One region of the Nonomuraea sp. NPDC046570 genome, then DNA from elsewhere that is predicted to be linked to it. Evidence: riboswitches for the same ligand, from Rfam matches in the RefSeq annotation. Region 1 holds a riboswitch; the other holds the start of a gene.
What was found. A riboswitch is a leader RNA that binds a small molecule or an ion and turns the genes downstream of it on or off. The one in region 1 is predicted to bind glycine.
Positions count from the first base shown of each region.

Region 1 (7,208 bases):
TGCTCGGCCGGGTCGGCGTCGACGTGCTCACCGTCAACGCCCGCCTCGACGACTCCTCGCCGACCGAGACGTTCGCCGAGCGCCGCCGCGACCTGCAGCGCCTGGCCGAGCTGGTCGGCTCCTCCAGGGCGGCCTTCGGCGTCAGGTTCGACCCGGTGGGCGAGCGGATCGCCCTGGTGGACGAGAAGGGCCAGCTCATCGGTGAGGAGCGGGCGCTGCTGGTGGTGCTCGACCTGGTCGCGGCCGAGCGGCGGCGCGGTCGCGTGGCGCTGCCGGTCACCACGACCAGGGTGGCCGAGCAGGTCTGCCGCTTCCACGGCGTACAGGTGCAGTGGACCCCCACCTCGCTCGACGCGCTGACCACGGCCGCGAGGAGCCCGAACATGATCTTCGCGGGCGACGGCAGGGGCGGGTTCGTCGTCCCGGAGTTCGCCGCGACCGTCGACGGCCTGGCCGCCTTCATGCGGCTGCTCGGCCTGGTCGCCCGCACCCGCCTGTCGCTCAGCCAGATCGACGCCAGGATCCCCGAGGCCAGGCTGCTCAAGCGGACCGTGCCGACGCCGTGGTCGGCCAAGGGCGCGGTGATGCGCTCGGTGATCGAGGCCGCCGAGGGCTACCAGGTCGACACCGCCGACGGGGTGCGGGTGGTGGGCGAGGACGGCGCCTGGGTGCTGATCCTGCCGGCCGCCGCGGAGCCGGTCACCGGCCTGTGGGCCGAGGCCCAGGACGTCGACTCCGCACAGGCACTGCTCGAACACTGGGCGCGCGTGGTCGAGCGCGCGGCCGGAACGTGACGAACACCGCCGCACAAACAGGCGCGGCGGCATGGACCTTGGGGGTTGCTCGGCGGTAACTTTGTCACCGTCCGAACCCACCGTCGAGCGCCTCGCCTTGACCTTTGCGTCTCATCAGCGTAGGTTGCGTCCTTCGCATCCGTAGCACCACAACTTGAGAAGCGAAGAAGCGAGGCGCGCCCTGAGCACCGTTGCCGCGTCTTCGCGGTAGGAGGCCGAGCCGATCGATGCCGAGCGTCTACTGCACGCAGTGCGGTCATGCCAACCCCGAGGATGCCCGTTTCTGCTCCCGCTGTGGGTCACCGCTGACCAGGACAGAGGTCTCAGGGGACACCACGTCGACGATCTCCGTCGCGGGAATCGAGGCGTATGAGGCGGAGACCGGTGAGATGCTTCTCGCCGAGCGGGCCGCGGTCGAGAACCTGCGTCCCGGCACCGCGCTGCTCATCGTGATGCGCGGTCCCAACGCGGGCAGCCGTTTCCTGCTCGACAAGGACCTCACCACGACCGGGCGGCACCCCGAGAGCGACATCTTCCTCGACGACATCACGGTCTCGCGCCGGCACGTGGAGTTCTACCGCCGTCCCGGCGGCCAGTTCACCGTGCGCGACGTGGGCAGCCTCAACGGCACCTACGTCAACAGGGAGCGCATCGAGGAGGTCCCCCTGCACGCCGGGGACGAGGTGCAGATCGGCAAGTTCCGGCTTGTCTTCCTCATGCGGAGCTCAGCAGGCGCATGAGCTCGCAGGCGGCACGCTCGCACATGAGCATCGGGGAGGTGCTCGCCCTGTTGCAGGGCGAGTTCCCCGACGTCACCATCTCCAAGATCAGGTTCTTGGAGGGCGAGGGCCTGATCGAACCCGAACGCAGCCCCTCGGGCTACCGCAAGTTCACCCACATGCACGTGGAGCAACTGCGGTACATCCTCACCGAGCAGCGCGACCACTACCTGCCGCTGCGGGTGATCAAGGACAAGATGGCCGAGGCGCTCGGCCGTCCGCGGGCTCTTCCCGAGGTCAAGGAGGAGGTCCGCTTCAGCCGCGCGGAGCTGCTGCGCGAGAGCGGTCTGGACGAGGAGACCCTCGGCGAACTGGAGGACTACGGCCTGCTGAACCCGGTGGCCAGGCGCTACGACGCCGACGCCCTCGTCATCGCGCGCAGCGTGGGCGCGATGGCCAGGTTCGGGCTGCGGGCCCGGCATCTGCGGGCGGTCAAGGCGGCGGCCGAGCGCGAGGCGGGGCTGATCGAGCAGAGCGTGGCGCCCATTCTGAAGCGCCGGAGGCCCGGGGCCGTGGGGGAGGCCGACGAAGTGGCCAGGGAGCTGTCAGGCACGCTCCTGGAGCTGCACGCCGCCCTGCTGCGCGCCGGGGTGAGGGACGTCCTGGGCCGCTGATCCGCCGCTAACGGGGCCGCCCGGACATTGCAGGCTCCGCGGGTGTTACGTTGAATTGCGGAAGTGGTCAAACTATTGCCGTGCCGAGCCCGGGTGCCCGCGGGCCTCCGGCCAGTCGAATTCGGAGCAGCCCGTGTTGCAGATGGAGGTCGTGGGTGTTCGGGTAGAAATGCCCACTAATCAGCCGATTGTTCTGCTGAAGGAGGCGCACGGCGAGCGATTTCTGCCCATCTGGATTGGCATGGCCGAAGCCACCGCCATCGCGCTCGCCCAGGCGGACGAGCCGCCGCCGCGGCCGCTGACCCACGATCTTTTCAGGGACGTGCTCAGCGCTCTCGGCGTGGGACTGCGAGCCGTCAACATCGTCGCCCTGCGTGACGGGATCTTCTTCGCCGACCTGGTGTTCTCCAACGGCGTGGAGGTCAGTGCCCGTCCGTCGGACTCGATCGCGCTCGCCCTGCGAACCGGGGCGCGCATCTTCGCCAGCGAGGAGGTCGTCCAGGAGGCGGGGGTGCTGATCCCTGACGATCAGGAGGACGAAGTGGAGAAGTTCCGCGAGTTCCTTGACAAGATCACGCCCGAAGACTTCGGTCGCGCGGGGTAGCAATTCACTCCATTTACGCTTCACGACGCGCCGGGCGGGATCGTTGACTGAGATTGTTCACGGTCCTACGGTGCAAGTGAAACCCGTGGTTGCCCTTGACGAACCCCCAGATCAGACCGCGGGATGAGAGAAAGCCGGAGGTCCGCGTGGCGGTCAGCAGCGGCGAGGGAAAGACGGCCGGCCAGGAAGATCCGGTGCCGCGCGAGAGTGCGCGGCAGCGTGCCGGTGAGCAGGGTCTGCTCTTTGACGAGCAGCCTGCGACGCTGCCTGGTGACATCGGCTATCGAGGCCCGACGGCCTGCTCTGCGGCCGGCATCACCTACCGGCAGCTCGACTACTGGGCCAGGACCGGCCTGGTCGAACCGACGATAAGAGCCGCGCAGGGCTCCGGCTCCCAGCGGCTCTACAGCTTCCGCGACATCCTGGTGCTCAAGGTGGTCAAGCGCCTTCTCGACACCGGCGTCTCGCTCCAGCAGATCCGCACCGCCGTACACCATCTGCGTGAGCGCGGGGTCGGTGACCTGGCGCAGATCACGCTGATGAGCGACGGCGTGAGCGTGTACGAGTGCACCTCCGCCGACGAGGTCATCGACCTGCTTCAGGGCGGTCAGGGCGTGTTCGGCATCGCCCTGGGCCGGGTCTGGCGTGAGGTCGAGGGCTCCCTCGCGGAGCTGCCGGGGGAACGCGCGGCGGTCGAGGACGAGGTCCCGGCCGACCATCCCGCTGACGAGCTGGCCCAGCGGCGGCGTGCACGACGCACGGGCTAGTTTCCACCGCCCTCGCGGCTGGCGGTAACCTTGACCTGAAAGCCGACGACCCCGTGCGGGAGAGTCCCCGGCAGGCCCGGGGCGCCGAAGGAGCAACCCTCCCCGGAATCTCTCAGGCATCCTGTACCGCTCGGGTGAGGCAACTCTGGAAAGCAGGTGCGCCCGCCAGGCGCGTCTCACCGACGGTGCAAGCCCCCGATCCCGGGGGTGAAGCTCTCAGGTCGAGATGACAGAGGGGGAGATCCGGCATACGCCCGCGCCCTGGCGCCGGTCTCCAAGCCTCGGGAGGCACCGTTCATGACCGACCTGTCGTCACCCCTCAGTGATCTCACTGCCCCTCCGTTCGCGACGCGCCACATCGGCCCCTCCGACGCCGAGCAGCAGAAGATGCTCGAGACGGTGGGCTTCGAGTCCGTCGCCGACCTCGTGGCCGTCGCCGTGCCCGAGTCCATCAGGGTCAAGGACCTGCTCAAGCTGCCCGCGGCGGCCAGCGAGACCGAGGCCATCGCCGAACTGCGCGCCCTGGCCGGCCGCAACCAGGTGATGACCTCGATGATCGGCCTCGGCTACTACGACACGATCACCCCCGCGGTGATCAGGCGCAACCTGCTGGAGAACCCCGGCTGGTACACCGCCTACACGCCCTACCAGCCGGAGATCTCGCAGGGCCGCCTGGAGGCGCTGCTCAACTTCCAGACGGTCGTCTCCGACCTCACCGGCCTCGACGTCGCCGGCGCCTCCCTCCTCGACGAGGCCACGGCCGCCGCCGAGGCCATGACCCTGGCGCGCCGGGCGGGCCGGTCCAAGAGCGACGTGTTCGTCGTCGACGCCGACGCCCTGCCCCAGACCAAGGCCGTGCTCGCCACCAGGGCCGAGCCGCTGGGCATCACGCTGGTGGAGAGCGACCTGACCGGCGAGCTGCCCGAGTGCTTCGGCGTGCTGGTGCAGTACCCGGGCGCGAGCGGCCAGATCCGCCACTTCGGCGCCGTCGCCGAGCGGGCGCACGCCGCGGGCGCGCTCGTGGTGGCCGCGGCCGACCTGCTGGCGCTCACGCTGATCGCCGCGCCGGGCGAGCTCGGCGCCGACATCGCGATCGGCTCCTCCCAGCGCTTCGGCGTGCCGTTCGGCTTCGGTGGCCCGCACGCCGCCTTCATGGCCGTCCGCGAGGGCCTGCAGCGGCAGATGCCCGGCCGCCTGGTGGGCGTCTCGGTGGACGCCGACGGCGACCCCGCCTACCGGCTCGCCCTGCAGACCCGCGAGCAGCACATCCGCCGCGAGAAGGCCACCAGCAACATCTGCACCGCGCAGGTGCTGCTGGCCGTCATCGCCGGGATGTACGCCGTCTACCACGGCCCCGACGGTCTGCGCCGCATCGCGCTGCGCACCCACCGCCTGGCCGTGACGCTGGCCGAGGCGCTGCGCGAGCGGGGCGTGCCCGTCGTGCACGAGACGTTCTTCGACACCGTCCTGGCCCGTGTCCCAGGCCGGGCCGCCGAGGTCGTCGCCGAGGCTGCCGCCCGGGGTGTCAACCTGCACCTCGCCGACGCCGACCACGTCTCGATCTCCTGCGACGAGAAGACCGAGCTCGCGCACGTCGAGCAGGTCGTCCTGTCCTTCGGCGCCGAGCAGGACGTCCCCGCCCTCGCCGGTCTGGCCGAGCGCAGCGGTCTGGGGGCGCTGCCGAGTGCGCTGCTGCGCGAGAGCGACTACCTGACCCACCCGGTCTTCCACACCCACCGCTCCGAGACCGCGCTGCTGCGCTACCTGCGCAGGCTCCAGGACAAGGACATCGCGCTCGACCGGTCGATGATCCCGCTGGGCTCGTGCACGATGAAGCTCAACGCGACCACCGAGATGGAGCCCATCACCTGGCCGGAGTTCGCCGCGATCCACCCCTACGCCCCCGAGGAGCAGGCGGCCGGCTACCTGGAGCTGATCAAGGGCCTGGAGGGCTGGCTGGCCGAGGTGACCGGCTACGACGCCGTCTCCATCCAGCCGAACGCCGGCTCGCAGGGCGAGTTCGCCGGGCTGCTGGCGATCCGCGCCTACCACCGCGCCAACGGCGACCTCGGCCGCGAGGTGTGCCTCATCCCGTCCTCGGCGCACGGCACCAACGCCGCCAGCGCCGTCATGGCGGGCATGCGCGTGGTGGTCGTGGCCTGCGACGACGACGGCAACGTGGACCTCGACGACCTCAACGCCAAGATCGACAAGCATCGCGACCAGCTCGCCGCGATCATGGTGACGTACCCGTCCACGCACGGCGTGTACGAGGAGGCGATCACCGAGGTGTGCGCCAGGGTGCACGAGGCGGGCGGGCAGGTCTACGTCGACGGCGCCAACCTCAACGCGCTGGTCGGCCTGGCCAAGCCGGGCGAGTTCGGCGCGGACGTGTCGCACCTCAACCTGCACAAGACCTTCTGCATCCCGCACGGCGGCGGCGGCCCCGGCGTCGGCCCGGTCGCGGTCCGCGCCCACCTGGCCGAGTACCTGCCCGGCCACCCGCTGCGCGACGGCGGCCCCGTCGGGCCCGTGTCCGCGGCGCCGTACGGCTCGGCCGGCATCCTGCCGATCTCCTGGGCCTACATCCGGATGATGGGCTCCGACGGCCTGCGCGCCGCCACCGAGCAGGCCATCCTGTCGGCCAACTACCTGGCCCGCAGGCTCGCCCCGCACTACCCGGTGCTGTACACCGGGCGCGGCGGCCTGGTCGCCCACGAGTGCATCATCGACCTGCGCCAGATCACCAAGGAGACCGGCGTCTCCGTCGACGACGTCGCCAAGCGGCTCATCGACTACGGTTTCCACGCCCCGACCATGTCCTTCCCGGTCGCGGGCACGCTGATGATCGAGCCGACCGAGAGCGAGGACATCGCCGAGCTGGACCGCTTCGTCGACGCCATGATCGCGATCAGGGGCGAGATCGCCAAGGTCGCCGCGGGGGACTACGACCGCACCGACAACCCGCTGCGCAACGCGCCGCACACGGCCGACTCGCTGGTCGCCGACGAGTGGAGCCACCCCTACAACCGCACCGAGGCCGCCTACCCGGTGCCCGCCCTGCGCGACGGCAAGTACTTCTCGCCGGTGCGCCGCATCGACCAGGCGTACGGCGACCGCAACCTGGTCTGCGCCTGCCCGCCGCTTTCCGCCTACGAGGACTGACCTTCCCTGGCATGTCGGCAGACGTGATCGCCCCGAGTCGTTAGGCTCGGGGCGATTGTCGTCTAAGGAGCCTTGTTGACGTCCCCAGAGCTCGACACCTCATCCCTGGACACCGCCCGGCGCCTGGCCGAGACCGGAGATCTCGACCGCGCGGCGGCCATCTTCATGAAGCTGTCCGCCGACCCCGCCGGTCCGGACGCCGCGCAGGCGGCCGTCGGCCTGGCCGTGGTGCTACAGGAGCGCGGCGACCTGGCCGGAGCCAGGGCCGCCGCCCGCGCGGCGCTGGCCAGCGGCCATCCCGAGTACGCCGCCCAGGCCGCCTGCCACCTGGCTCGCGGCTTCGAGCGGGAGGGCGCGACCGACCAGGCCAGGGCCGCCTGGCAGGCGGTGCTGGGCGTGGGCACCGTCACCTACCTGCCACTGGCGCATCTGGCGCTGGCCAGGCTGTCCACTCAGCAGGGCGAGTTGCTGGACGCCGAGCGGGA
Region 1 covers NZ_JBEYZF010000072.1:5,905-13,112, reverse strand. The annotation lists gene ABZ911_RS41820 (mannose-1-phosphate guanyltransferase) at 1-794, shown strand, start outside; gene ABZ911_RS41815 (FHA domain-containing protein) at 1,022-1,534, shown strand; gene ABZ911_RS41810 (MerR family transcriptional regulator) at 1,531-2,187, shown strand; gene ABZ911_RS41805 (bifunctional nuclease family protein) at 2,321-2,791, shown strand; gene ABZ911_RS41800 (MerR family transcriptional regulator) at 2,938-3,558, shown strand; glycine riboswitch at 3,605-3,697, shown strand; gene gcvP (aminomethyl-transferring glycine dehydrogenase) at 3,856-6,723, shown strand; gene ABZ911_RS41790 (tetratricopeptide repeat protein) at 6,799-7,208, shown strand, end outside.

Region 2 (7,208 bases), on a different contig from region 1:
AGCCGACCCGCTGGAGATACGGCGGCACAATCACCAGGCCGTCGGTTCAGTCGAGGAGGCGGGTGTAGCGCACCCAGGCCCGGATCCAGGCCGCCTCCAGCACGGAGTCGACCAGGTAGGTCGGCCTGATCACACCGCGTGGCACGTAGTACAGCTCCACCGTCAGCAGCGTCGCGGCGGCGGCGACACCTATACGCCGCGCGTACACGACCCCTTCACCGGTCGGCGCCACGCGCAACTGACTCCACCCCACCCCCACCAGCAACCCCGCGACGGTACGCACCAGCCACTTGTCCCGCTTCGGCCCGAACACGAATTCAAAACTCCGCATATGAACCAGCGGCCACACCCCGCCCACCAGGTTGAACACCCCATGAGCCCGCGCCAGCCCAACCCCTCTTTCCCCCATGTCCGCAGCCTTGCCCGACCATCCCCACCGAAAACCGCCGACCACCGGATGAATCTGCTGGTCGGCCTCCCGTACGTCGTGGAGGTGGATGAGGGGTTCAGGCGAACAGGCGGGGGACCTCGGTGTCCAGGTTGAGGCGGGTGCCCTGGGCGAAGGCGGCGTCGAAGGCGTGGTCGCCGACCAGGGCGCAGGCCGCCTCCTCGCAGGCCCGCCGTGGCTCGGCGAACGCCGGAGAGCCCATCCCCACCGCCCCTTGGGCCCGCCACACCTGGTGGGACAGTCCGAGCAGGCGGGCGGCCAGGGTGCCGTCGGCGCGGGTGACCGCGATCCTGGCGAGCAGGTCGAGGGCGAGGGCGGTGCCGACGTGGTCGCGCAGCCGCCACTTGGTCTCCAGGCAGCGGCGGGCCAGGGCGGCGGCCCCGGCGATGTCGCCGCGCGCCAGCCGTACCGAGGCCAGGTGGTGGTCGGCGTAGGAGCGCAGCCAGCGTCCGCCGAAGGTGTCGGCCAGCCGCCACATCTGCTCGACCACGGCCTCGGCGGGCTCCAGGGCCTCGCCGCCCTGGCAGAGCAGCGCGAGCGCCTGGACCGACAGCGACAGCAGGACACCGAACCCGGGGTCGCCGAGGTCGTGGTGGATCCGCTCGGCGAGGCTCGCGATCACGCGCGCCTCGGTGAGGTCGCCGCGCAGCAGGGCGAGCCCGGCGCGCAGGGTCAGGATGTACGCGGCGCCCATCTCGTCGTCCTGTGCGCGAGCCTCGGTCGCGCCTTCGGCGAGCAGGTCCTCGGCGGTGTCGTGGTCGCCCTGCGTCATGGCGACGCACGCGCACGCCCACAGTGCGGCGGTCCGCGCGGCGCTCGGCCCCCGGCAGCGGGCCAGCGCGCGGTCGAGCTGGAGTCTGCCGTCGTGCAGGTAGCCGCAGGCGACCCAGAACCAGACCAGGTGCCCGGCCATGTCCAGGCCGCGTTCGTGCTCCCGGGGGTCGGACCAGCAGTGGTCGAAGGCCGCCCGGATGTTGGCGAGTTCGCCGGACATGCGCCGCGACCAGCCGATCTGGTCGGGCCCTTTCCATTCCTGGTGGAACCAGCGGGCGAGGCCCAGGTAGTGGTCGAGGTGGCGGCGGCGCAGGTCGGCCTCCTGCCCGAGGTGGGCGAGCCATTCGCGGCCGTAGACGCGCAGTGTGTCGAGCATCCGGTAGCGGCGTCCGGCCGTCAGCACGATCGACTTCTCGATCAGTCCCTCCAGCGCCCGCTCCGCGCCCTGCGGGGTGAGCGGCTCGTGCCCGCACACCGCGGTGATCGCGTCCAGGTCGAAGTCGCCGCTGAACACCGAGAGCCTGGCCCACAGCAGCCGTTCCAGCGGCTCGCACAGCTCGTGGCTCCAGCCGATCGCGGTGCGCAGCGTCTGGTGGCGGGGCATCGAGGTACGGCTGCCCGCCGAGAACAACCGGTCGTCGAGGTTCTCCAGGATCTGCTCGGGCGAGAACACCCGAAGCTGTACGGCGGCCAGCTCGATCGCCAGCGGGATCCCGTCCAGTCTGCGGCAGAGTCGCAGCACCGCCCCGCTCGGCTCGAAGCGCGGTTGCACGGCGACGGCCCGCTCGGCGAACAGCCGTACCGCGTCCCCGCCCATCTCGACCGCGTCCAGCGGGGGTACGGCCAGCACGTGCTCGGCGGGCAGCCCGAGCGCCTGCCTGCTGGTGACCAGCAGCCGTACGCCGGGCGCGGCCCGCAGCAGCGCCTCGGCCAGGGACGAGCAGGCCCGCACCAGGTGTTCGCAGGTGTCGAGCAGGATGAGCAGCCGCTTGTCGGCGAGCTGTCCGACCAGGACGTCGAGCTGCGGCTTGGCGCTCTGGTCGCGTAGTCCGAGGGCTTCGCAGATGGTGTGCGCGAGCAGCGCCTCGTCCTGCAGCGCGGACAACTCGACCAGCCAGACGCCGTCGCGGTAGGCGCCCGCCACCCGTTCGGCCGCGCGCAGCGCCAGCCTGGTCTTGCCGACGCCGCCGACGCCGGTGAGGGTGAGCAGGCGGACGCGCGCCAGTAGCCCGGTCGCGTCCTCCAGCTCCCGCGACCTGCCGACGAAGCTCGTCATCTCCGCGGGCAGGTTTCCGGACCGCCCGCCCTCCACCGCACCGATCACGCGTTCTCATGTCGTCGTCGTGGATTTGACGTCAGCCGATCGTAACCATGAAGGCGTCACGGCCTGAGCACGATCAGTGAGATCGGTGGCGGATTGTCCAGCATGCGAGGGATGACAGCCGCCCGTCGCCCCCTGGGACGACCCGGCGGTCATCCCGTCCGGTGGGACATTCGGCACCGCGCGGTAATTACGCTCGCCCCCGTGGGCACACTAGGCTGGTGGCCGACACCGATGACCCCGTGCGGGAGAGCGTCCTGACATCCGGTCAGGACCCCTGAAGGAGCAAGCCCTCCCCGCAAACCTCTCAAGGCAAAGGACCGCGCGGACCAGGTGAGCTCTGGAAAGCAGGCCTGTGGCCTCGCCGAAGGTGAAAGTCCGGCAAAACACCGGGCGAAGCTCTCAGGCAACCATGACAGAGGGGGAGGATGCTGGCATCCAATCTGTCGTGAGGTGCGAACTATGTCCCGACCTACACCGTTGCGAGACATCCACCAGGATCTCGGTGCGACGCTGACCGACTTCGCCGGTTGGCTCATGCCGCTGCGCTATGGCAGCGAGTCCGCCGAGCACAACGCCGTCCGCACGGCCGCGGGTCTGTTCGACCTCTCGCACATGGGCGAGATCTTCGTGACCGGGCCGCAGGCGGGCGAGGCCCTGGACTACGCGCTGGTCGGCCACCTGTCGGCGCTGGCGCCCGGCCGTGCCCGGTACACCATGATCGTCAACGAGCGGGGCGGGGTGCTCGACGACCTGATCGTCTACCGCCTCGGCGACGAGGAGTTCATGGTCGTCGCCAACGCCTCCAACTACCCGATGGTGGCCGTCGAGCTGGCCGAGCGGGCCAAGCCGTACGACGCGGTGGTCGAGGACCGCTCCGAGCAGTGGGCGCTGATCGCCGTGCAGGGGCCGCGCGCCCAGGAGATCCTGGCCACGCTGACCGACGCCGACCTGGAGGGGCTGAAGTACTACGCGGGGCTGCCCGGCGTGGTCGACGGCCGCGAGGCGCTGATCGCCCGCACCGGGTACACCGGCGAGGACGGCTTCGAGCTGTTCGTCGCCAACGCCGACGCCACCCCGCTCTGGCACGCGATCACCGCCGCGGGCGCGCCGTACGGCCTGCTGCCCGCCGGGCTGTCCAGCCGTGACACGCTCAGGCTGGAGGCGGGTATGCCGCTGTACGGCAACGAGCTGAACGCCGAGCTCACCCCGTTCGACGCGGGCCTGGGCAGAGTGGTGAAATTCGACAAGCCGGGCGACTTCGTCGGCAGGGCCGCGCTGGAGCCGCTCAAGGACATCCCGCCGGGCCGTCGGCTGGTCGGCCTGGTCGCGCGGGGCCGCCGGGTGCCGCGCCACGGTTACCCGGTCACGCACGACGGCGCCGTGGTCGGCGAGGTCACCAGCGGGGCCCCGTCCCAGACCCTGGGCAAGCCCATCGCGCTCGCCTACGTGGACACTGGGGTAAGTGAAGATCTGGCCGTGGACATCCGCGGCAGCCATGAGGCGGTAGACCTGGTCGCGCTGCCTTTCTACAGGAGGAACAAGTGAGCAACATCCCCGACGACCTGAGCTACACCAAGGAGCACGAGTGGGTCGCCGGCCTCGACGACGGCCGCACCGTGACCGTGGGCATCACCGCCTTCGCGGCCGAGGCTCTCGGTGACGTCGTCTACGTGCAGCTTCCCGAGATGGGCGCCACGGTGGCGACCGGCGACTCGATCGGCGAGGTCGAGTCGACCAAGTCCGTCAGCGAGATCTACGCGCCGGTCTCCGGCGAGGTGGTCGAGGTCAACCAGAGCGTCGTGGACACCCCCGACCTGGTCAACAACGACCCCTACGGCGAAGGCTGGATGTTCCGCGTCCGCCTCGACAGCGACCCCGAGGACCTGCTGAGCGCGGAGGAGTACACCGCGCTGACCTCCGGCGACTCATAGTCCCGCAACCGCCGGGGCCCTTCCGGGCCCCGGCCTTCGATCCCCCGCCTGAAGGGCGCATCATCAATGGCGATCAGCGTCTTCGACCTCTTCAAGATCGGCATCGGCCCGTCCAGCTCGCACACCGGCGGCCCCATGGCGGCGGCGCACAAGTTCGCCCGCGGCCTGCACGACGACGGGCTGCTGGAGAAGACCGCACGCGTCGAGGCCATCCTGTACGGCTCGCTCGGCCTGACCGGCAAGGGCCACGGCAGCGACAAGGCGGTCCTGCTCGGACTGTCCGGTGAGAAGCCCGAGCTGGTCGACGTCGACACCGTCGACGACCGGCTGGCCGCCATGCGCGCCGCCGGCACCATCGAGCTGTACGGCACGCAGACCATCCCCTTCGTCATCGGCGAGGACCTCGTCTTCGAGCGCAAGATCTCGCTGCCCGAGCACCCCAACGGCATGCGCTTCACCGCCTTCACCGCCGACGGCCACCCGCTGCGCGAGAAGGTCTACTTCTCGGTGGGCGGCGGCTTCGTCGTCGACGAGAACGCCACCGGCGCGGACCGGATCAAGCCGGACGACACGGTCGTGCCGTACCCCTTCCTGAGTGCCGCCGAGTTGCTCGCGCACTGCGCGGAGACGGGGCTGTCGATCTCCGGGCTGATGATGGAGAACGAGAAGGCGTTCGGCCGTACCGAGGAGCAGATCCGGGCGGAGATCCTCACCCTCTGGCGGGTCATGTCGGAGTGCGTGCGGCGCGGCATCGCCAAGGAGGGCGTGCTGCCCGGCGGCCTCAAGGTCAAGCGCCGGGCGCACCAGCTCCACCGCCGCCTGCAGTCCGAGTCGCCCGCCCAGGACCCGCTGCACGCGATGGACTGGGTGTCGCTGTTCGCGCTGGCCGTCAACGAGGAGAACGCCGCCGGCGGGCGCATCGTCACCGCCCCCACCAACGGGGCCGCGGGCATCATCCCCGCCGTGCTCACCTACTACAACCGCTTCCTGCCGCACGCCGACGACGAGGGCGTGGTCCGCTTCCTGCTCACCGCCGCGGCCGTCGGCGTGCTGTTCAAGGAGAACGCGTCGATCTCCGGCGCCGAGGTGGGCTGCCAGGGTGAGGTCGGCTCGGCCTGCTCGATGGCCGCCGCCGGGCTGACCGAGGTGATGGGCGGCACGCCTGAGCAGGTGGAGAACGCCGCCGAGATCGGCATCGAGCACAACCTGGGGCTGACCTGCGACCCGATCGGCGGGCTGGTGCAGATCCCGTGCATCGAGCGCAACGCGGTCGCCTCGGTCAAGGCCATCGCCGCCGCCCGCATCGCGATGCGCGGCGACGGCAAGCACTTCGTCTCGCTGGACAAGGCCATCCGGACGATGAAGGCGACCGGTCGCGACATGCTCGACAAGTACAAGGAGACCTCGCGCGGCGGGCTCGCCGTCAACATCATCGAGTGCTGACCGGCCCGCTTCGCCGTACGTGCAGTCTGACCAGCGCGCCCATCTCGTCGTCGCCGACCTCGCGCCTGATCCGGCCCACGACCTCGCGGTCGAGGCGGCCGGCCACGGCGCCGACGTCGGCGGCGGGCGGGCAGGTCACCGCGAGGCGCAGCCGCTGCTTCCCGACGACCCTGACCCGTGTCCGGCCGACGCCTTCGACGTCCTTCAGCCCGACGCAGAGCAGCGCGGTGCCCGTGCCGTCGCGGCTGCCGATCCGGCCCCAACCGGCCGCCATCAGCAGCCAGCGCAGCGCGAGCATCGCCAACAGCACCAGGACCAGCGCGGCCGCCCAGCAGGCCCACGGGTGCTGCGCCAGGTAGGCGGCCAGGCCGGGCCGCAGGATGCGGGCGCCCTTCGGCTGCGCGGGCAGGGTGCCGGTGCCGCGCAGGAAGGTGTACGCGCCCGCGCCCAGCAGGATGGCGCCGACGACGGCCAAGCCGACCCTGTTGCCCGTGTACTGCCGCATCACAGGCCCCTTCTGCGCAGCCGTACGACCACCTCGCTCGCGCAGAGGGCGCCGAGGCCGTTCAGCCTGTCCCCCACCGCGGCGCCGACCTGCCGGAGCGTCGCGCCGGTGCGGTCGGCCTCGGTGACCACGACGACCTCGATCTGCCGGGGGCGCAGCCGTACCTTCGCCCGGATCACCCCTTCCACGTCCTCGGCCACGGCGCGCAGTGTGCGCCGCAGGCCCGAGCGGGTGATGCCGATGACCAGGCGCGGGTCGGTGGTCTCCACCGCCACCAGCCTGGCCCGGCCCGGTAGCAGCGCGAGCAGCAGCAGGATGGTGCCGAGCACCGCGGCGACCAGCGCGCCGCCGACCACGAAGGGGTTCGACCACGGGTGCTCCGCCGCCAGGTCCGCGGCCTGGTCGACGGGTACGAGGCCGATCCGCTCGCCCATCAGCGCGGCGACGACCTCGACCGCGGTCAGGCCGAGCCCTGCTGTCAGGGCCAGCGCCACCGCGACCCCGGCGGGTGTACGCGCCGGTTTGAGCGCCCTGCTCGCCCTGCGCCTGGGGGTTTCCTGCTCGGGGCGGGAGGCCGCGCCCGGCAGGATCCCCTGGAGAGTTGTCATCACACCGACCAGAGGTACAGCCCCCGGCTAGCAGCCGACGGCCCTCCTCGCCGCCCGTTTGCACGATCATGGGGATTTCCAGGGGTGCGGTTAATATGAACTGGACTCATATTCAATGACGGCTACCCTGCTGGTATGGACGATCGACAGCGCTATGACCTGGCCACGGCCGCGC
Region 2 covers NZ_JBEYZF010000015.1:106,948-114,155, reverse strand. The annotation lists gene ABZ911_RS23870 (ATP-binding protein) at 1-2, shown strand, start outside; gene ABZ911_RS23865 (hypothetical protein) at 47-331, opposite strand; gene ABZ911_RS23860 (NB-ARC domain-containing protein) at 507-2,546, opposite strand; glycine riboswitch at 2,779-2,876, shown strand; gene gcvT (glycine cleavage system aminomethyltransferase GcvT) at 3,006-4,091, shown strand; gene gcvH (glycine cleavage system protein GcvH) at 4,088-4,477, shown strand; gene ABZ911_RS23845 (L-serine ammonia-lyase) at 4,544-5,920, shown strand; gene ABZ911_RS23840 (hypothetical protein) at 5,907-6,425, opposite strand; gene ABZ911_RS23835 (DUF6286 domain-containing protein) at 6,425-7,033, opposite strand; gene ABZ911_RS23830 (amino acid deaminase/aldolase) at 7,169-7,208, shown strand, end outside.
Region 2: it holds a riboswitch for glycine, as region 1 does, so the genes downstream of both, gcvT (glycine cleavage system aminomethyltransferase GcvT) here and gcvP (aminomethyl-transferring glycine dehydrogenase) in region 1, are expected to answer to the same signal.